2 regions of the Janibacter sp. YB324 genome follow, and region 2 is predicted to be linked to the other one. Evidence: riboswitches for the same ligand, from Rfam matches in the RefSeq annotation. Region 2 holds a riboswitch; the other holds the start of a gene.
The links. Region 2 has a riboswitch for cyclic di-AMP ahead of H7A72_RS01985 (C40 family peptidase). Riboswitches for the same ligand answer to the same signal wherever they lie in the genome.
Positions count from the first base shown of each region.

Region 1: it holds a riboswitch for cyclic di-AMP, as region 2 does, so the genes downstream of both, H7A72_RS17025 (NlpC/P60 family protein) here and H7A72_RS01985 (C40 family peptidase) in region 2, are expected to answer to the same signal.

Region 1 covers NZ_CP060120.1:3,189,679-3,194,075, forward strand. The annotation lists gene H7A72_RS15700 (hypothetical protein) at 1-86, opposite strand, end outside; gene H7A72_RS17260 (GNAT family N-acetyltransferase) at 83-1,048, opposite strand; gene H7A72_RS15710 (GTP pyrophosphokinase family protein) at 1,150-1,821, shown strand; cyclic di-AMP (ydaO/yuaA leader) riboswitch at 1,952-2,134, shown strand; gene H7A72_RS17025 (NlpC/P60 family protein) at 2,131-2,895, shown strand; cyclic di-AMP (ydaO/yuaA leader) riboswitch at 3,059-3,247, shown strand; gene H7A72_RS15720 (C40 family peptidase) at 3,244-4,092, shown strand; gene H7A72_RS15725 (long-chain fatty acid--CoA ligase) at 4,234-4,397, shown strand, end outside.
Region 2 covers NZ_CP060120.1:395,741-400,137, reverse strand. The annotation lists gene H7A72_RS02005 (Na+/H+ antiporter subunit D) at 1-433, shown strand, start outside; gene H7A72_RS02000 (Na+/H+ antiporter subunit E) at 430-996, shown strand; gene H7A72_RS01995 (monovalent cation/H+ antiporter complex subunit F) at 993-1,259, shown strand; gene mnhG (monovalent cation/H(+) antiporter subunit G) at 1,256-1,633, shown strand; gene H7A72_RS01985 (C40 family peptidase) at 1,694-2,161, opposite strand; cyclic di-AMP (ydaO/yuaA leader) riboswitch at 2,513-2,688, opposite strand; gene H7A72_RS01980 (metal-dependent transcriptional regulator) at 2,812-3,528, opposite strand; gene H7A72_RS01975 (MFS transporter) at 3,536-4,397, opposite strand, start outside.

The DNA of each region.
Region 1 (4,397 bases), 580 kb from region 2:
CAGGTGCCGGCACGCGCCTTGCGTCGCCACGGCATCCAGCGTCGCGACACCCGCCACGTGCGCCCGTTCGGATCGACGACCTTCACGACTCCCCCTCCTCGCGCTCGACGAGCCACCGCAGCAGCGGGGCGACGTCGTCGGGCAGCGGGTGCGTCGGGTCGGTCCAGCGCACCTCCTCGATCTCGGCGGCCGGCGTGATCGTCGGCCGCGACTGCTGCGCCAGGTGCGGGTGCCGGAAGACGCTCGCGATGAGCGGGCGGCCGGCTTCGTTGGCCGCGGTCGTGCGGTGCACGGCGAGCAGCTCGAGGTCCTCGGGCGCCAGGACCAGCCCGAGCTCCTCCTCGACCTCGCGCAGCGCGCACCGTGCCGGGCTCTCGCCCTCCTCGGGCTTGCCGCCCGGGTGCATGAAGGACTCGGTGCCCCGCTTGCGCACCGTGAGGACGTGCCCGTCGGCGTCCCGCAGGTCGACGGCGCTCACGACGATCGCGTCGCCGTGGTCGCGGGGCCGCTCGCTCGCCAGGACGGCGTAGACGAGGCTGTCGGTCCACTCCCCCTTGCTGAAGAGGTCCTCCAGGTGGGTCGCCTCGAGCCGCATCCCGAGCCGCTCGCACAGGGCTGCCGAGGCGGAGTTGCGTGCGTCGAGCTCGGCGACGACGCGGTGCGTGCCGTAGTGGTCGAAGGCGTGGTCGATGAGCGCACGAGCCGCCTCCGTCGCGAAGCCGCGCCCCGCCACGTCGGGACGGAAGACCCAGCCGACCTCTCCCTTCGCCCCCGTCCCGTCCGTGGCCCACAGGGCGACGTCGCCGACGACCGCACCCTCGTGCTCGACGACGAGGGCGAGCGCCTGCCGCGGGGTGTCCAGGCCGGCGCGGCCGACCCGCTCGGCGACGCGGGCGACGGCGACCTCGCGGGTCCACGGCGGCTCGAGCAGGTGGCGCGCGACCTCGGGGTCGGCGTAGTAGGCCAGGGTCGCGTCGACGTCGGCGTCGCGCCACGGCCGCAGCACGAGACGCTCGGTGCGGATCGGCAGGAGCGGGGCGGAGGTCACGGCAGCACGCTAGCGCCGGCGCACGAAGGGGGGCGCTCCCCCCTTCGTCCCGCCTCGCCGGTGCACACCCGGCTCTCAGGGGACCGGCCTACGCTGGCCGGGTGACCAGCGCCGCCCAGCCCCCTGGCCTACCCGAGCTCTCCGACGACGCCGTGCGTCGGTTCGCGCAGATCCGGGAGGACTTCACCCGGATGATGCTCGGCTACCGCTTCGGCATGGAGCAGGTGGCGACGCGGCTGGAGATCCTGCGCGAGGAGTTCGCCGAGCTGCACCTCGACAACCCGATCGAGCACATCTCCACCCGGGTCAAGAGCCCCGAGTCGATCCTCGAGAAGGCCGCACGGCAGGGCGTGGAGCTGGAGATCCCGGCGCTGCGCGAGCACATCACCGACATCGCCGGCGTGCGGGTCATCTGCTCCTTCGTCGCCGACGTCTACCGCCTCATGACCGCCCTCACCGAGCAGGCGGACATCTCCGTGCGCTTGGTCAAGGACTACATCGCCAACCCCAAACCCAACGGCTACCGGTCGCTGCACGTCATCCTCGAGATCCCCGTCTTCCTCTCGTCGGGGCCCGTCCAGGTGCCGGTGGAGGTGCAGTTCCGCACCGTGGCCATGGACTTCTGGGCGAGCACCGAGCACAAGATCTTCTACAAGTACGAGGGTGACGTGCCCGCCCACCTGCGCCAGCGGATCAACGACGCGGCGGCCACGGCCGCGCGCATGGACGAGGAGATGGCGCAGCTGCACCGGGCGGTGCACGGCACCGACTGAGGCGGGCCGGCGCCTGCCGCGAGCGCCCGGCGCCACAGACACGCCGGGACCGATAAAAGATCTCCACAGGGCCGTGACCAAACCGTGTCCCGATGCCCTATTCTTCTTTTCGACCCCACACTGCGGGGTCACCACCAGGTCGCCGAGTCCTGCCAGCCGGGTGGTCCCTGAACACCACGGCAGGAGCGGGGGACCCATTTTTTCGGCCCCAGTGCCTCGGGGTGAAGTCCACGCGGTCGCATGACCGCTGGGCGGGATGCTCATCTCCATCCCAACCCGACAGCTAACTCCGCAGGCGGAGGAGATCCCATGTCGATGTTCTACGCCGGGCGCCACCGCGCCCCGAGCACCAAGACCCCCCACCGCGCCGGCGCCAGCATGGTCGCCGTCGCCGCCGTGAGCCTGGGCACCGCCGCGGCCACCGCCCCCGGCGCCAGCGCTGCCCCCTCTGCGGTCAGCGCTCCCGCGGCTGCCTCCGTCTCGTCGGCCACCTCGGCGACGACCTTCTCCGGCCTGGTCAAGCGGGGCCACCGCGGAAGCCTGGTCAAGCAGGTCCAGCGCAAAGTCGGCGTGAGCGCCGACGGCATCTTCGGCCCCATGACCCAGTCCGCGGTCAAGCGCTACCAGAAGCGCAACGGCCTCGTCGCCGACGGCATCGTCGGCCCCCGCACCGGCACCAAGATGGGCCTGCGCTCGACCTCCACCGTGTCCTCGCGCACCACGACCCGGTCCTCGGTCTCCACCTCCTCGGTCCTGTCGACGGCGGCCAGCCTCGTCGGCACGCCCTACGTCTACGGCGGCACCTCGCGGTCCGGTTGGGACTGCTCGGGCTTCACCCAGTACGTCTTCGCCCGCCACGGCAAGAGCCTGCCGCGCACGGCCGAGCAGCAGCGTCGCGCCACCACCCGCGTCTACTCCCCGCAGCCCGGCGACCTCGTCTTCTTCGGCGCGCCGGCCTGGCACATGGGCATCTACGCCGGCAACGGCATGATGTACGACGCCGGCAACGCGCGCGTCGACACGACCAAGCGCAAGATCTGGACGAGCAACGTGACCTACGGCCGCGTCCGCTGACCCCAGCACCCCACGACGAAGGGGGCTCCGACCATCACGGTCGGGGCCCCCTTCGTCATTGCTGCCCCTGCGTCATTGGTGCACAACGGGTTTCGCCACCCGCGTTACCATTTCGTGACTATATGACCTATGGTCGAACGCGGTCCCGGCCACTGCCGGGACGCCGTCGAGGACGCCGAGTCCTACCACCTCGACGGGGTACCCCAGCAGCACCGGTAGGAGCGGAGGACCCAACCTCTGGCCACACGGCCTCGGGGTGAAGTCCTACGGCGGGGCATCGCCCGGTCGAAGGGCGGGATGGTCTCCATCCCAACCCGACAGCTAACTCCGCAGGCGAGAGGAGACAGCATGACCATGTTCTACACCGCACGTCACGCCGCCCCCCGCGCCCACCGCTCTGCGGCACAGCGCACGGGCGCCGGCGTCCTCGCCGCCACGGCTCTCGGCCTGGGGGCATCGACGATGACCGCCACGAGCGCGGCAGCCCAGGGCGGCCCCGAGGCTCCGGCCCCGGCCACCTCGCAGACCGCCTCGACCGGCGGCGCGCAGAGCGCCGGCAACTCCGTCGCTCCCAGCGGCTCGACCTCCCTCTCCGACCACGTGCGCGTCGGCGACACCGGCAGCGTCGTCAAGCAGATCCAGGACAAGGTCGGCGTCAGTGCCGACGGCGTCTTCGGGTCCCTGACCGAGCAGGCCGTGAAGAGCCGGCAGGCCAAGAACGGTCTGTCGGCCGACGGCATCGTCGGCCCCGAGACCGGCTCCGCCCTGGGCCTGACCGGCGGCGGCTCCAGCTCGACCGGTGGTGCCCAGTCCGCGGACGGTGGCACCGCCGAGACCGCCCAGGCCTCGGCCAGCGCCCCGGCCTCCGACTCGTCGATCGTCAACACCGCGCGCAGCCTCACCGGCACGCCCTACGTCTACGGCGGCACGACCACCGCGGGCTTCGACTGCTCCGGCTTCGTGCAGTACGTCTACGACAAGGCGGGTAAGGACATCCCGCGCACGACGCAGCAGCAGCAGGCTGCAGCCACCCCGGTCTCCAACCCACAGCCCGGTGACATCGTCTTCTTCGGCAACCCCGCGTACCACAACGGGATCTACGCCGGCGACGGCAAGATCATCGACGCGGGCAACTCCGAGTCGCCGGTGCAGGAGCGCGACATCTGGACCGATGACGTGACCTACGGCCGCTTCTGAGCGACCCCGCGCAGGCCGCTCCCGAGCGGCTCGCACGACAAGGCCCCGACCGCTACGGTCGGGGCCTTGTCGTGCTCGGGTGCCGAAGGCGCGTGAGACACTGGCCCTTTCTACACGTGTAGTCGTCCCAGGAGGTCATCCGTGCCCGCCACCCACGCCACCGGCGAAGCCCTCGAGCTCACCGACCGCGACCTGCTCCCCCTTCGTCCCTGGCGTCGGGCGCAGGAGGACCCGCAGCATCCCTCCTTCAGCCACGTCGTCGACGGCGACTGGCAGACCATCACCGCCGGAGAGCACCTCGAGAG
Region 2 (4,397 bases):
GGCCGGCACCCAGGACGGCAGCGTCATCGCCTGGACGCTCGTCGTCGGCTCGGTCGTCACCTCGCTGCTCACCCTCTACGCCGTGGCCAAGACGTGGAGCGCGGCCTTCTGGCGGCCGCGTGCTGTCGAGGGCCAGGACCAGACCTTCGAGATGCCGACGCTCACCCCGAGCTTCGGGCGCCTGAGCGACGCCATCGGCGCCGCCGTCGCGGCCCAGCGCCCCTCGACCCCGATCGCCCCGCCGCCGGCGGTGACCCAGGTCGAGCGGCCGATGCCGCCGCTCATGCTGGGCGCGGCCGCCGCGGTCGTCGCCTTCAGCCTGGGGCTCTCGCTCTTCGCCGGCCCGCTCTTCACCTACACCGACGCGGCGGCCCGGCAGATGCTCTCCAGCGATGCCTACGTCCGCGCCGTCCTGCCCGAGGAGGCGCCGTGAGCGACACCGCCATCGACACGACCCCGGCGACCCGTCGGCGCGGCGGCTTCCAGCCCCGGGCGATCATCGCCCTGGCCGTCGTGTGGGTCCTGCTCTGGGACCGCATCACCCTGGGCAACATCGTCAACGGCCTGATCATCGGCGCGGTCGTCACGCAGATCTTCCCGCTGCCCTCGATCCAGTACTTCGGGCGGATCCACCCGTGGCGCCTCCTGCTGCTCATCGGGCGCTTCCTCGTCGACCTCGTGAGCGCCGCGGTCCAGATCGCCGGCGCCACCCTGAGCCGCCGCCCCAGCCAAGGTGGCTCGATCGTCGAGGTCCGGATGCGCACGCAATCGGAGTTCTACATGACGATCGTCTCCGCGCTCGTCTCCCTCGTGCCCGGGTCGATCGTCGTCGAGGCCAGACGCGGCGCCAACGTCCTCTACGTCCACGGCTTCCACGTCACCACGCCCGAGGGCGTGGAGGAGCTGCGCCGAGACGTCCTGGCCGTCGAGACCCGGGTCGTGCGGGCCATCGGCACCCCCGAGGAGATCTCGATCTGCACGCAGGAGGTCGCATGAGCATCATCCTGTCGATCGGGCTCGGGCTGCTCTTCGCCGCCGCCGGCCTGGTCCTCGTGCGCATCGCGCGGGGTCCGACCACCCTCGACCGTGCTCTGAGCCTCGACGTGGTCATCGTCATCGTCATCGGCATCATGGCGACCCAGATCGTGCGCACCGGTGACGCCGGGACGCTGCCGATCCTCGTCGTCTTCAGCCTCACCGGATTCGTCGGGTCGGTCTCGGTCGCCCGCTTCATGGCCCGCAAGGACGATGCCTCATGAGCTGGGCGCAGATCCTCGACCTCGCCGGGGCGATCAGCCTGCTCCTCGGTGCCACGCTGGCGCTCGTCGGCGCGATCGGCCTGGTGCGCCTGCCCGACTTCTTCGCCCGCATGCACGCCGCCACCAAGCCGCAGACCCTGGGCCTGCTGCTCATCCTGCTCGGCCTGGCGCTCACGGTGCGCACCTGGGCCTCGGTCGCCACGCTGCTCATCGTCGTCGGCGCCCAGGCCCTCACCGCCCCGGTCACGGCACACATCCTCGGCCGCGCCGGCTACCGCACCGGCATCGTCGAGGACGGCCTGCTCCACCACGACGAGCTCGGCGCCGCCTACCGACGGATGCAGGAGCAGGACCGGCAGCGCGAGCAGTCCTGACGACATGACGCAGGGGGCGAAGGGAGCAGCTGCTCCCTTCGCCCCCTGTCGGGTCGGCGGTCAGACCCGGCCGTAGCCGGAGACCCCGTCGAAGATCGGGCGGATCGAGACCGACGAGCCGGTGCGCGGCGAGTCGATCATCATGCCGTCGCCGACGTAGATGCCGACGTGCCACGACGGGGACCCGAAGAAGACCAGGTCGCCGGGCTGCGGGCTGGACACCGGGGTGGCGGCGGCCTGCTGGGCGGTGGTCACGCGCGGGATGGACTTGCCGGCCTTGGCGAAGACGTACTGCGTGAAGCCGGAGCAGTCGAAGCCCGCGGGGGTCGAGCCGCCGTAGACGTAGGGGGTGCCGATGTACTGCTTGGCGATCTCGATGACATTGCTCGAGGCGGCCGGGGCCGGCGCCGCGGTCTCGGCGGCGGGGGTCGAGGTGCTCGCCTGCGGGGCGGGCGACTGGCGCTCCTGCGAGCGGCTGGCGGCCTCGGACTCGCGCTCCTGCGCGGCCTGCTCACGCTCGGCGCGCATGCGCAGCTGGTAGGGGGTGGGGCCGGTCGGCTTGGCGACGGGCTCGACCTCGATCTTGCCGAAGGCGGAGGTCGCGGCCGTCGAGGTGGCCGGGGCGCTCGGCGCGGTGACGGCCGCGGCAGCCGGGGCGGCGGGGGCAGCAGCGGCCCGGACCGGGGTGGCGTCGACCTGGTCGGCGGCGGTGCTCGCCTGCGCGGGGATGGCGATGGCGGCGACGAGACCACCGGAGGCGGCGAAGGACGGCGGAGCCCTTGGCCAGCGGGGTGCCCGTCTGGCTGATGACGGTGCCGATCTCGGTCAGGGGGTTGTAGCGCTCAGGAGCGCGGTGGCGCCCGACGTTGTGAGACACGATGTATACCTCTGTCCCGCCTGCGAGGTCAGCTGTCGGGTTCGGGCCAGAGGTGCGGTCCGGTCCCGCGGCACCGGACCGACCCAGCGGTCCGCACGCCCCGGGACTTCACCCCGAGGAGCATCCGCGATGCCCCATGAGTGGGTCCCCCGCTCCTGCCATGCGGTGCTCTCACTACCGTCGGTGCGGTGGCAGGACTTGTCGTCCGCGTGACGGATCCGCCCAGGGGAGGCGGACCTCCCGACCGCACCTGCCGATCACGAAAATGTCACACCGAGGTCACGGCACGGTACGCACGCGGTCAGGGCGCGATCTGCTCCACGAAGACGTGGACGGCCACGTCGCGCGGCAGCGAGACCGCGTCGGAGGGGGCCGCGCCGTCACGGGCGACGATGATGCGGTCGTCCTCGGGAGTGACGCGCACGACCTCGCGCGGGCGCAGCCGGGCCTCGGTGAGCAGTGCGAGCGCCTCGTGGTCCTCCTGCGCCGGCTCACCGATGCGCCGCACACGGAAGGGACCGGTCAGGCCGCCGTCGACGACGTCGGTGAGGCTGGAGAGCCCCTCGAGGTAGTCGTCGGCCGGGGCCTCGTCGCCGCCGGCGAGCAGCTCGTCGAGGCCGGGGATCGGGGTGCCGTAGGGCGACTCGCGGTGCTCGGGGATCATGGCGAGGATCTTGCGCTCGACGCGCTCGCTCATCACGTGCTCCCAGCGGCAGGCCTCGTCGTGGATGTGCTCCCACTCGAGGCCGATGACGTCGGCGAGCAGTCGCTCGGCGAGGCGGTGCTTGCGCATGACGCGGGTGGCGAGGAGCCGGCCCTCGTCGGAGAGCACGAGGCGACGGTCCTCGCCGAGGCTCACCAGCCCGTCACGCTCCATGCGCGCGATCGTCTGCGAAACGGTGGGACCCGAGTGCCCCAGCCGCTCGGCGATGCGGGCCCGCATGGGCGGGATGTCCTCCTCCTCGAGCTCGAAGATCGTGCGGAGGTACATCTCCGTGGTGTCGATGAGATCCTTCACGGCTCCATCATGCCTTGCCGCGCTCCCGGTCGGCTCGCGAGACCCACAGGCTCGTCCAGCCCAGCCCGACGAGCCCGGTCGCGCCGAGCACCACCGCCGCGACCGGCAGCGACACCAGGGCCGTCACGGCGCTCAGCCCGAGCGTGCCGCCGGCGTGGCCGAGCTCGCCCATGAGCCGCCAGGCGCCGAGGAACTGCGCGCGGTCGCGGTCCGGCGCCGCATCGGCCCCGAGGGTCATGACGATGCCGGACCCCAGACCATTGCCCAGGGCCATGACGAGGGCCACGGCGAGCAGCTCCCCCTTCGTGCCGGCGAGGGGCAGCGCGAGGAAGGACGTCGAGACCACCGACAGCAGCACCGCGACGACCCACACCCGGCCGAGGCGGTCCATGACCCAGCCTCCCGGGTAGACGAGGAGCAGCTCGGCGACGCCGGCGACGGCGAAGATCTGCGAGGAGTCGACGCCGTCGAGCCCGATGTGCACCGCCCACAGGGGCAGGATCACCAACCGCGACTGCCGCAGCGCGGAGATCACCGTGACGCCGATGCCCTGGGTGAGCAGGAGGCGCGCGTGCTGCCGCACGACCCGCAGGACCCCCGTGTGCGGCTCCCCGGCCCGGGCCCGCTCGTGGTCGCCGGTGAGGTCGGGCGCGGTGAGCACGGTGACCACCGAGCCGACGGCGAGGAGCACGGCCACTCCGTAGGCCCCCTGCAGGCCGAAGGGGGCGATCGCCACCGAGCCCAGGACCGGCCCGAGGAGCAGCCCCGCGCGCATCGAGCCGCCGAGCAGCGACATGCCGCGGGCGAGCAGCCGCTGCGGCAGCACGTCGATCATGTAGCCCTGCCGGGCGAGGAAGAAGGCCGAGGAC